DNA from 3 places in the Marinomonas sp. IMCC 4694 genome. Region 2 is predicted to be linked to each of the others. Evidence: predicted binding sites of a transcription regulator. Region 2 holds the regulator's gene; each other region holds the start of a gene.
What was found. The regulator LexA, encoded in region 2, represses DNA repair genes until DNA is damaged. The targets are predictions, from matches to a motif close to TACTGTNTANNTANACAGTA.
Positions count from the first base shown of each region.

Region 1 (3,278 bases), 1.4 Mb from region 2:
AAATTCTTGAAGGTGCTGGCGACCGTCATATGAGTGCCGATGATGTCTATCGTACCTTGTTAGATCAAGGGGAAGATGTAGGTTTGGCCACAGTTTATCGAGTGCTTACTCAATTTGAAACCGCTAGCTTGGTGCAGCGACATCACTTTGAAGCCGGTACAGCGGTGTTCGAGTTGGCAAAGGGCGACCATCATGATCATATGATTTGCCTTGATACAGGTAAGGTTATTGAATTTGTCGATCCTATTATTGAAAAGCGTCAGCATGAGATTGCTGAAGAGCATGGTTTTGAGATTGAAGATCACAGTTTGATTCTTTACGTTCGCCCAAAGAAAAAATAAACAGCTTTCGATTTAACCCATAAAAAAGGCGTGAACGTTACTGTTCACGCCTTTTTTATGGTTGTCGTTTTGATCAGAAAACATCGTTATTTTCTGACGTTGTGAGTGTTATTGAAGCTGAACATTGCCTAGCATTTCTCGTGCATGGGCAAGGGTTTGTTCGGTGAGCTCTAATCCCCCCAATAAACGTGCGATTTCTTGTGTGCGATCTTGGTCTTTTAGTTGTTCAACTTGAGACGAGGTTGCTTCATCTGCAACTAACTTACTAACACGCAAATGCTGGTTTCCTTGGGCGGCGACTTGAGCCAGATGGGTCACACAGAACACTTGACCGCGGTTGCCCACTGAACGCAACATGCGTCCAACGACTTCAGCCGTGCCACCACTGATGCCCACATCGACCTCATCAAACACTAAGGTAGGAATGATCGAAGTGTGTGCCGTGACAACTTGAATGCCTAAGCTAATACGGGATAATTCTCCGCCGGAGGCGACTTTACGCAGCGGCTGAGCCGGTTGGCCCGGGTTAGAGGCTATCATGTATTCCACATCTTCAAAGCCATGTGCGGTTACTTGATTGAGCGGCTGACATTGAATAAAGAAACGCGCATGAGGCATGCCTAATCCGTGTATTTGCTCTTCGACTTTTTGTGCCAAGTCATCTTTGGCCATAATCCGCTTTTCCGTTAATGCGGTAGCCAGTGCGGTGAGTTGTTCGTAAGCCTGCTCTTCTTTTTCTTTTAAAACATCAATACTTTCCTCGCTGCCTTTTAGACTTTCTAATTCGGCTTCGACACCTTCTCTTAGGGACAAAAGTCCTTCTGGAAGCGTACGGTGCTTGCGCGCTGTGTCGTAAATGTCAGACAGCCGCTGTTCAATGTCAGTAAGACGTTCTGGGTCTTGTTCTAAGGTATCTTGATAATGGTGTAAGCTGTCAGCGGCTTCTTGGGCTTGAATGAGCGCCGCGTTCATCATTTCTAGGGCTTCTTCTAGGGCTTTTGTTGCTGGGCGGATTTGGCTGGCGCTGCTAATGGCCTGATGCAGTTGTGAACATACATTGCCTTCGTCGCTGTCGACTAAAATACCACTGGCTTGATAGGCCTTACATTGAGAATCGGCGATGTTGGATAAAAACGCCTGTTCGTTTTCGAGGGCTTCTATCTCGCCTTCTTTGAGGTCGAGCTGTTGCAATTCTTGTGCTTGATAAGACAGCAACTGAATTTTCGCGTCTTGCTCAGAAGATCGGTTTTGTTGGGCAGACAAGGCTTCTTTGAGTTGACGCCACGTTGTGTACTGTGAACTGACACGTTTACTGAGATCCGTTAGCTGCCCATAAGCATCGAGCTGTTGGCGCTGGGCGTTCTTTTTTAAAAGCGACTGGTGTTCGTGTTGCCCATGAATGTCGACCAGTTGACTGCCAACGTCTTTTAAATCGCTGAGTGTACAAGGGCGACCATTTATATAAGCCTTGGAGCGGCCTTCTTTGCTGATAACACGGCGTAAAATGCAATGCTGTTCGTGTTCTAAATCTCTATTTTCTAGCCATTTGTGTACGTGTGGATACTGTTGAATGTCGAAGCTGGCGCTGATGTCAGCTTTTTTTTGCCCGTGCCTGACAACGGCGGCATCGGTACGATCCCCAAGGCATAATGACAAAGCGTCTACCATGATGGATTTTCCAGCCCCAGTTTCCCCTGAAATGACAGTCATGCCTTTTTTGAATTCTAGCTCAAGGGATTCAACAATAGCAAAGTTGGCAATGGCGATGCTGGTCAGCATATAAAGCTCCAAAAAAAGAGTCTGTTTACACAGTGGTATTTTACGGATAATTCACATGTTAGCTGGTTATTCATACAGTAACTGGTTATTTATACAGTAATTGTTGGTTTTTTGGCAAGCCTTGTTAGCGATTTTTTGTATTATGGACGTTTAGATGAGGGCTAAAATCTACTCCACACAATATTGTACGGTACAGGCATGCATAATATTGTATTGCCCATGAAACTATCCGTTTGGGCGAAAAAAGTATTCGTTACCGAGCGGCATGGAATCAGTGTCACAATGGTACTTTTCCTCTGCCTGCGCGGAAGCTACCTACTGGGACCATTAGGTGTGGATTTAAACGCGGACCATCTTGCGATTGTCGAAACGGATCTTCACGGCAATCCAGTGAACCGATCCAGAATCGACAGGGTGACTTACGGAAAAACCAAAGAACAACGAAAAGCGGTTATTGGTATGGGGTCAAAAAGCCCATCATTTTTTCGACTAAAACAAATAAGCCGATTGTCACAGAAAAACTGGATTTTAAAAGAAAGAAAACGCAGCTGAAAGCAATCCAGTACTCACCATTAAGTCGGTGTGAATTGTGATATTAGGACCGTCGTAAGACCGCCCTTAGGGGGAGGTATTTAGCGATATACAGAGTAGGGAATGCTGTTTGTCCGACAATAGGAATATTTTTCTATGTTTTAGGAACGGTTATGCACTAGTAAATATCTCTGTCCTGTCGCGGCCACGTTCTTTTGCTTGGTACATCGCGCCGTCTGCTTGAGTGAACAGAGCTTCGAATGTCATACCAGGTGTTAAGGTGCTCACTCCTATGCTGGCTTTTAAAGGAGCACCGCCAACAACAATGTCAGCCATTGAGCGATGTAAGCGGTTGCAAAACGATAGCGCATCAGCTTCGGTGATATTGGTAAGCAAAATCAAAAATTCTTCGCCGCCAAAACGAGAAACAAGGCCCATCTTTTCCATGTTATTTTGCTGCTCTATTGATTTTTTGAGTAAGGTGCCAAGCGCCATTAACACTCTATCACCTTCTAAATGACCATAAGAATCATTGATTTTTTTAAAATGATCGATGTCCAGCAACAATAAAGTGACTGTTTGCCCCTGTGATGCGGCTTTTTCAATCGCGTGGGCACTTTTGTGTTT
Region 1 covers NZ_VSRV01000001.1:2,999,645-3,002,922, reverse strand. The annotation lists gene fur (ferric iron uptake transcriptional regulator) at 1-341, shown strand, start outside; gene recN (DNA repair protein RecN) at 450-2,120, opposite strand; gene FXV75_RS13685 (hypothetical protein) at 2,319-2,672, shown strand; gene FXV75_RS13680 (sensor domain-containing diguanylate cyclase) at 2,823-3,278, opposite strand, start outside.
Region 1: a site for LexA is predicted at 2,200-2,219, ahead of recN (DNA repair protein RecN). Genes of this name have one in related genera too.

Region 2 (3,278 bases):
CAATTGCCACAAACCTACGCATTGCTCAAGCCGACCAAGAATCACACCTAAAATGGGCTGCCAAGTTTCAGCCGTTTCTGGCGTTACCCCCATTCCTTCGTTTTGCTTGGTTTTTTTACATTCGTCTTGAATGCTTTCGATATTGTTGAAGAGTTTTTGATACGAAGTCTGCAAGCTGTAGGACAGCTGACGAAGTTCGTCTGGGATTAAACCAAATTCAAATCGGTGTTGATTATTTTCCCTATCCAGACCTAAACCCTGAATGTAAGGCGCGAGACCTTGTTGGGCGTATTGAATAAAATTCACAATACTTTGGATTTGCTGAGGAATTTTAAGTAACAACTGCCCTGTCAAGCTGACATCGTCAGTGAGTTCTTGTTTTAAATTAACCAAGTTTTTTTCTAACTGACGCAACCAAGTGATGCTTTGCTGCAAGCGGACGTCATGTCGAAAATGACCTATGGCTTTATCTGGTAGGTGATGACCTTCATCAAAGACATAAATGGTTTCTTTAGGCGGCGTAAGAATGGCACCCCCCCCCAGAGATAAGTCAGCCAATACTAAGTCATGGTTGGCAACAATGACATCGGCTACCTCAATTTCTGCTCGTGCTTTAAAAAATGGGCACGCGGAATAATTTGCACAATTGCGATTAGTACACTGCTGATGGTCGGTCGTTAAGCGTCGCCAGTCTTGGTCTCGTACAACACCCGCCCAATTGTCTTTATCGCCATCCCACTCCCCTTTTGACAAGGCTGCGTCCATTTCTTGATACAAGACAGTGTTTATATCCTCAGAACTTAAATGCTGCTCAAACAACCCAGCAAACATGTCGTCCATTGCTTGCTCTTCTGAGTTTAAAAAACCTTCTAGGTTGTTCAAACACAAATACCGTCCTCGCCCTTTAGCGAGTGTATACTTAAAGGTCAACTCCGTGTGCTCAAGAAGATCAGGCAATTCCTTATGTAAAATCTGCTCCTGCAACGCGACCGTAGCGGTCGAGATAATCAGTGTCAGTCCACGCGCTTTGGCGATAGGGATCGCGGCTAAACAATAAGACAACGTTTTCCCCGTCCCTGTCCCCGCTTCGATTACAGCAACGTGCTTTTCATCCAGTCGCTCACCTTCCGAACCTTGTTTGATGTTTCCCAAGGTGCGCGCAATCGCACCAATCATTTGGCGCTGCCCAGCCCTTGGTTTGTGTGACTTGGCATCCAATGACGCTCGGTATGCAAGTTGAATTTGTTTTTTTAGTTCGTCTGAAAGCATTTATATTATTGAGTATCGTTAAGAATGCTGTATATAATAACAGTTACTGTATAAACAACCAGATGCCCTATGATTAAATTAACGCAAAGACAATCTGACGTATTAGAAACCATTCGCGAATTTATTGGTGAAACAGGTTTTCCTCCCACAAGAGCTGAAATCGCACGTCGGCTTGGGTTTAAATCTCCCAATGCGGCCGAAGAGCATTTGAAAGCCTTATGCAAAAAGGGCGCAATAGAAATGCTGTCTGGTGCATCCCGTGGCATTCGCTTGGTGGATCGTGCCATTAATGAAGAAGCAAAAGAAGATCTCGGTCTGCCTGTTATCGGCAAGGTCGCTGCGGGTTTTCCTATTTTAGCTCAAGAAAACATTGCTTCCCACGTTAATATACCGGCTACGATGTTTTCCCCACAGGCGGATTATTTTTTATCGGTCTCAGGAACCAGCATGAAAGACATTGGCATCATGGAAGGTGACCTGTTGGCAGTCCATAAAACCACCAGCGTGCGCAATGGTCAAATTGTTGTGGCTCGTATTGGTGACGAAGTCACGGTGAAACGATTCGAACAGAACGGTCATATCGTCAGACTCATGCCAGAGAACGAAGCGTTTAATGATATTATTGTTGACCTTGAAACCGAGGACTTTGCCATTGAAGGGCTGTCAGTAGGAGTTATTCGCCAAGGCCATTAACCTTTCGCAACACATCCATAACATAATGTCATTTATACACACCCTACCCATTAAAAAGCGAAGTAATAACTTCGCTTTTTAATGTCGGTTTCGTGCACAGAGACTTGAGAACGTTGCAATCAATGCAGAATTTTAGGCCTTAACTCTTCTTCTACCGCGTCATATGCTTCATCAAAATCACCATCTTCTGAATACACAAAGTCAATACCAGCATGAAACATGTGTTTAGCCAGATCAAAATAACGATCCTTCAAATAAGAACGGGTATCATCGGAAATGGTTAACGTTGCCAAAGGCTCTGTTTCTTGACCCTCTTCACTGGCTGGACGTAACACAATATCACCATTATCCAACTCAACAATTTCCAGATAGGACTCTTTCATACTTAATACTCTGATGACTCTTCTCTAAAACGTAAAACCAACTCAACCAATTTAGCCAAGTAAAAACTTACCGACGCCCCTGCGTCACTCCCACGACCAATGATAGCATCAGACTGCACTACAGAAGACGGCGCCGAACGACATTCAAACTGTACCAGATACGCTTGATTGAGCTGATAAAACCATGATTCAGAACGCAATAACAAATCCGCTAGCTCAGCCAAAACCGGCACTACAATCTGCTTATTGGTGGTCTCAGCAAGCAATGTATTCACATCCAACGAGCTTGATAAGGAATAAGACGACGACACTTCTTTTAATAAGCCGTTAAGTGCACTTCTTAATTGAAATACCGCCGAGCTTTCTAAACCCGCATTTAACCACGCTTCATCGCTTGTTTTACCTTGCTGGATTAAGCGCCTAGCGGTATCGAGCTTTTGATTTGTTACACTCGCCAAACTCGCACTGCTCATTTTTTCTTACCTTCCTCAATCACCCACTTTGATCCAACATAAAAAGCCTTCCAACCCGTTGGCTTGCCTTCTTCTTCACTCATTACATATTGCTCTTTGGTTTTTCGGCTGTAACGAATAATAGCAGGGCGACCTTCTGCGTCTTTCTTTGGCGCTTTTTTAAAGAAATGGTACTTTGGATCGATTTGATCCATATAAGGCAGCAGCTCTTCAACCAAAGGCGCGCGCGTTTCACGCTTACGTGGAAACTGACTGGCCGCTAAAAATAAGCCCGTCGCACCATCTCTGAGAACATAATGGTCTTCTACTTTTTGACAAGCAAGATCCGGCATTGGAACAGGGTCCATTTTTGGTGGCGCAGCTTCACCGCTTTTCAGCAGTTTACGCGTGTTTTTGCACGCTTCATTGGTGCAGCCAAAATACTTACCGAATCGCCCGGTTTTAAGCTGCATCTCAGAAG
Region 2 covers NZ_VSRV01000001.1:1,559,072-1,562,349, reverse strand. The annotation lists gene dinG (ATP-dependent DNA helicase DinG) at 1-1,269, opposite strand, end outside; gene lexA (transcriptional repressor LexA) at 1,339-1,962, shown strand; gene FXV75_RS07125 (hypothetical protein) at 2,082-2,345, opposite strand; gene FXV75_RS07120 (DUF6586 family protein) at 2,348-2,818, opposite strand; gene topA (type I DNA topoisomerase) at 2,815-3,278, opposite strand, start outside.

Region 3 (3,278 bases), 160 kb from region 2:
AAGTCTCGCGTATCGTCGGTTGGGTTGGGGAGCTCTACAGAGAGAGTTTTTGAATACTGCGGTTCATTAGGAATAAAAGGACTGGTTCGAATAAACACATTTACCACGCGACAAAGACGCTTTTCCTCACGCAGTTTCTCGGCGGCTCTGGTGGTGTACTTAGCAATGGCTTCCCACATTTCGCGCTTGTCTGTCACCTTATGACCAAATGATCGGCTGCAAATAATCTGCTGCTTTGTCGGCCTCACTAATTCTAAATCCAAGCACGACACACCATTCAACTCCCGAACGGTTCGCTCCAACACCACAGAAAACTCACGTCGAATCGATTTAGGATCCGCGTTCGCCAGATCGAACGCGGTATGAATCCCCCTCGCCTTTAACTTTGCCGTGGTACGACAACCAACACCCCATACATCACTTACATCCACAATTGCCAATAATCGCTTTTGTCTATCAGAGTCCATCAAATCCACCACCGAACCGGTTGCCGGGTATTTCTTCGCTGCATGATTAGCCAACTTCGCCAGCGTCTTAGTAGGCGCGATACCAATACCTACCGTAATGCCTGTCCATTGGTCGACCTTAGCTTTTACTTGCTTGCCGAACGCCAGCAAATCCGTAATATGATCAACACCCGTTAAATCCATAAAAGCCTCATCGATGGAATAGACCTCCAGCCGTGGCGCCGCTTCTTCCAGGATCGTCATCACCCGATTGGATAAATCAGCATACAGTGCATAGTTCGACGAAAAGCACACAATGCCGTGCTTTCGTATCTCGTCCTGAACCTGAAACATAGGCACGCCCATCTTGATGCCAAGCGCTTTTACTTCTTTAGAACGTGCGACAATACAACCATCGTTATTCGACAACACCACAACAGGCGTGTTTTTTAAATCTGGCCGAAACAACTTCTCGCAACTGGCGTAAAAATTATTGCAATCGACCAAAGCAAAGACTGTTTTCATCCGCCGCGCTCGTACTTACGAACCACGCCCGTGACCACACCGAAGATTTCCAGCCCAGACTCTTCAGTAATATGAATCGCTTTGTAAGCTTTATTTTTCGGACGAAGCAGTACATTAGGTTTTAGCTCCAGCGTTTTCACCGTCATCTCCCCATGAATACAGGCGATCACAATATCCCCATGACGTGCGGTTAACGAGCGATCGACTACCAACACATCACCCGAATAAATGCCCACATCAACCATAGAATCACCCTGAGCGCGCACATAAAAAGTCGCGTTTGGGTGAGCTACACAGAACTCATTTAAGTCTAAGGACTTTTCAACAAAGTCCTGAGCAGGCGAAGGAAACCCCGCTGATACCGAATCCACATACAAAGGGATTCGCACACTATTGGCCGCGATAAACACCGCCGACTCAGACACACCAAGATACGTCACACGCATGATCAACACCAAAATAACTGTATATTTATACAGTATAGTTTTAAGTGGTACAAATGACCAAGCGAATTTTTACAAGAGACAGGATTTCCGAATGTTTGCACTGAGATCAGGGGGGAGCATCATTCTTGACTCCGACACAACGCCCAGAATGAGACCCTAAATGCGCAGACTCGGTGAAGTTAGAGTGACTGAACTCTACTGAAGAGTAGATTAACCAGACTGGGCTTTATGATGAACTGGAAGCATCTGATAACCGCCCTCCGTCGAAACAGTCACCGCTTGAGGGCCAGAGAGTGAACGGTTACGAAAAAGTTGTATGGCGTTATTGTAGAAGCTAGAAAACAGGAGGCTTTATTTATTTTGTGTTAGAGAAATTGGTCACAAGAGCCTTCTACAAAACTTCTGACTGACAGATAGGCATCAGTCAAAAATATCAATAAAATACAACAAGTTAGAGAGTAATAGAACATTTAGAATAAAGACTATTTAAGTCCATTAATGGTCTTTCTGGTCACACAAAAATGTGACCACAAGATTAGCGCTATCTCAGAAAACCAAAACTGCCCTAAGCTCACAACTTCCTCATTTGGTGTCAATTAAAGTAAAAAACTGACAGTTTCCTTGCAAAGAATTTCACGTCAAAATAAACGTTTTGGTCACAATTTGGTCACAGATTCGCCACATGGAATTTTAAGCCTGTTTTGTCTTTTTGGACCGACGATTTACAAAAAATCTAAAAAAGATGACATTGAAGGTCAGATGGTAATATTTAATCAATCTGGTGACTGCAGCAAGCGTGTATCGGTGTAAAAACGAGTACCTATAATGACTCACTCTACAGACAAAACACTACAAAGACTTATCGAAATAAAGCCGGGTATTTTAAGTAAAGCACTGATATGGAAGGATATTTTTTAAAAGTATAATTTGAAATGGTTGCGGGAGCCGGATTCGAACCAACGACCTTCGGGTTATGAGCCCGACGAGCTACCAGACTGCTCCATCCCGCGACATTCTAAACTATTGATATATATATAGCTTATTTTCAGAAATGTAAGATAAAACTATGTGACCAAACTAGACTGATTCTAGTTGGTTGCGGGAGCCGGATTCGAACCAACGACCTTCGGGTTATGAGCCCGACGAGCTACCAGACTGCTCCATCCCGCGACATACTAAGCTATTGATATAGTTTAGGTTTTTATCTTTTTTGACGTTGAATTGTTGTGACCAAATTAACCTGTATGGTTGCGGGAGCCGGATTCGAACCAACGACCTTCGGGTTATGAGCCCGACGAGCTACCAGACTGCTCCATCCCGCGACAAATTAATTCTTTCAAGAATCACTGACAATTTCATTCGATTAGTTGGTTGCGGGAGCAGGATTCGAACCTACGACCTTCGGGTTATGAGCCCGACGAGCTACCAGACTGCTCCATCCCGCGACTAATCTTTGTTGCACTTAACTGTTTCTGGACAGTTAATGAATTACCATAAATGCGTAACCCGTGCTAACGAGGTGCGTATTATAGGGAGATCGGAGCAAGAGTCAAGTGTGTTTTACGAGAGATATGAAGTTAAGTGAAAATAGTTTTTCTATTTGTATTTTTAAACTCGAATCACATCAGAGCCGTAAAGTACTTGTAACCCTTCTTTACTCAATGTAAAAAATAACCATCTGAATCTTTCTACTACATCAACTAAGAGACCGCTATGACAAAAATTGCAGATATCTTGAAAAAGTCCGGTATTCCAAGCCAAGAGGAAGCGTTACCGGGCCGAAAGGCACCATTGGAAATTTCTGGGATTCACGCTGTTAATGGTGAACCCTTTACCCGCTCTTTAGATAATAAAGAAGCGA
Region 3 covers NZ_VSRV01000001.1:1,402,162-1,405,439, reverse strand. The annotation lists gene umuC (translesion error-prone DNA polymerase V subunit UmuC) at 1-971, opposite strand, end outside; gene umuD (translesion error-prone DNA polymerase V autoproteolytic subunit) at 968-1,417, opposite strand; tRNA gene FXV75_RS06335 (tRNA-Met) at 2,351-2,427, opposite strand; tRNA gene FXV75_RS06330 (tRNA-Met) at 2,511-2,587, opposite strand; tRNA gene FXV75_RS06325 (tRNA-Met) at 2,663-2,739, opposite strand; tRNA gene FXV75_RS06320 (tRNA-Met) at 2,786-2,862, opposite strand; gene msrA (peptide-methionine (S)-S-oxide reductase MsrA) at 3,131-3,278, shown strand, end outside.
Region 3: a site for LexA is predicted at 1,433-1,452, ahead of umuD (translesion error-prone DNA polymerase V autoproteolytic subunit). Genes of this name have one in related genera too.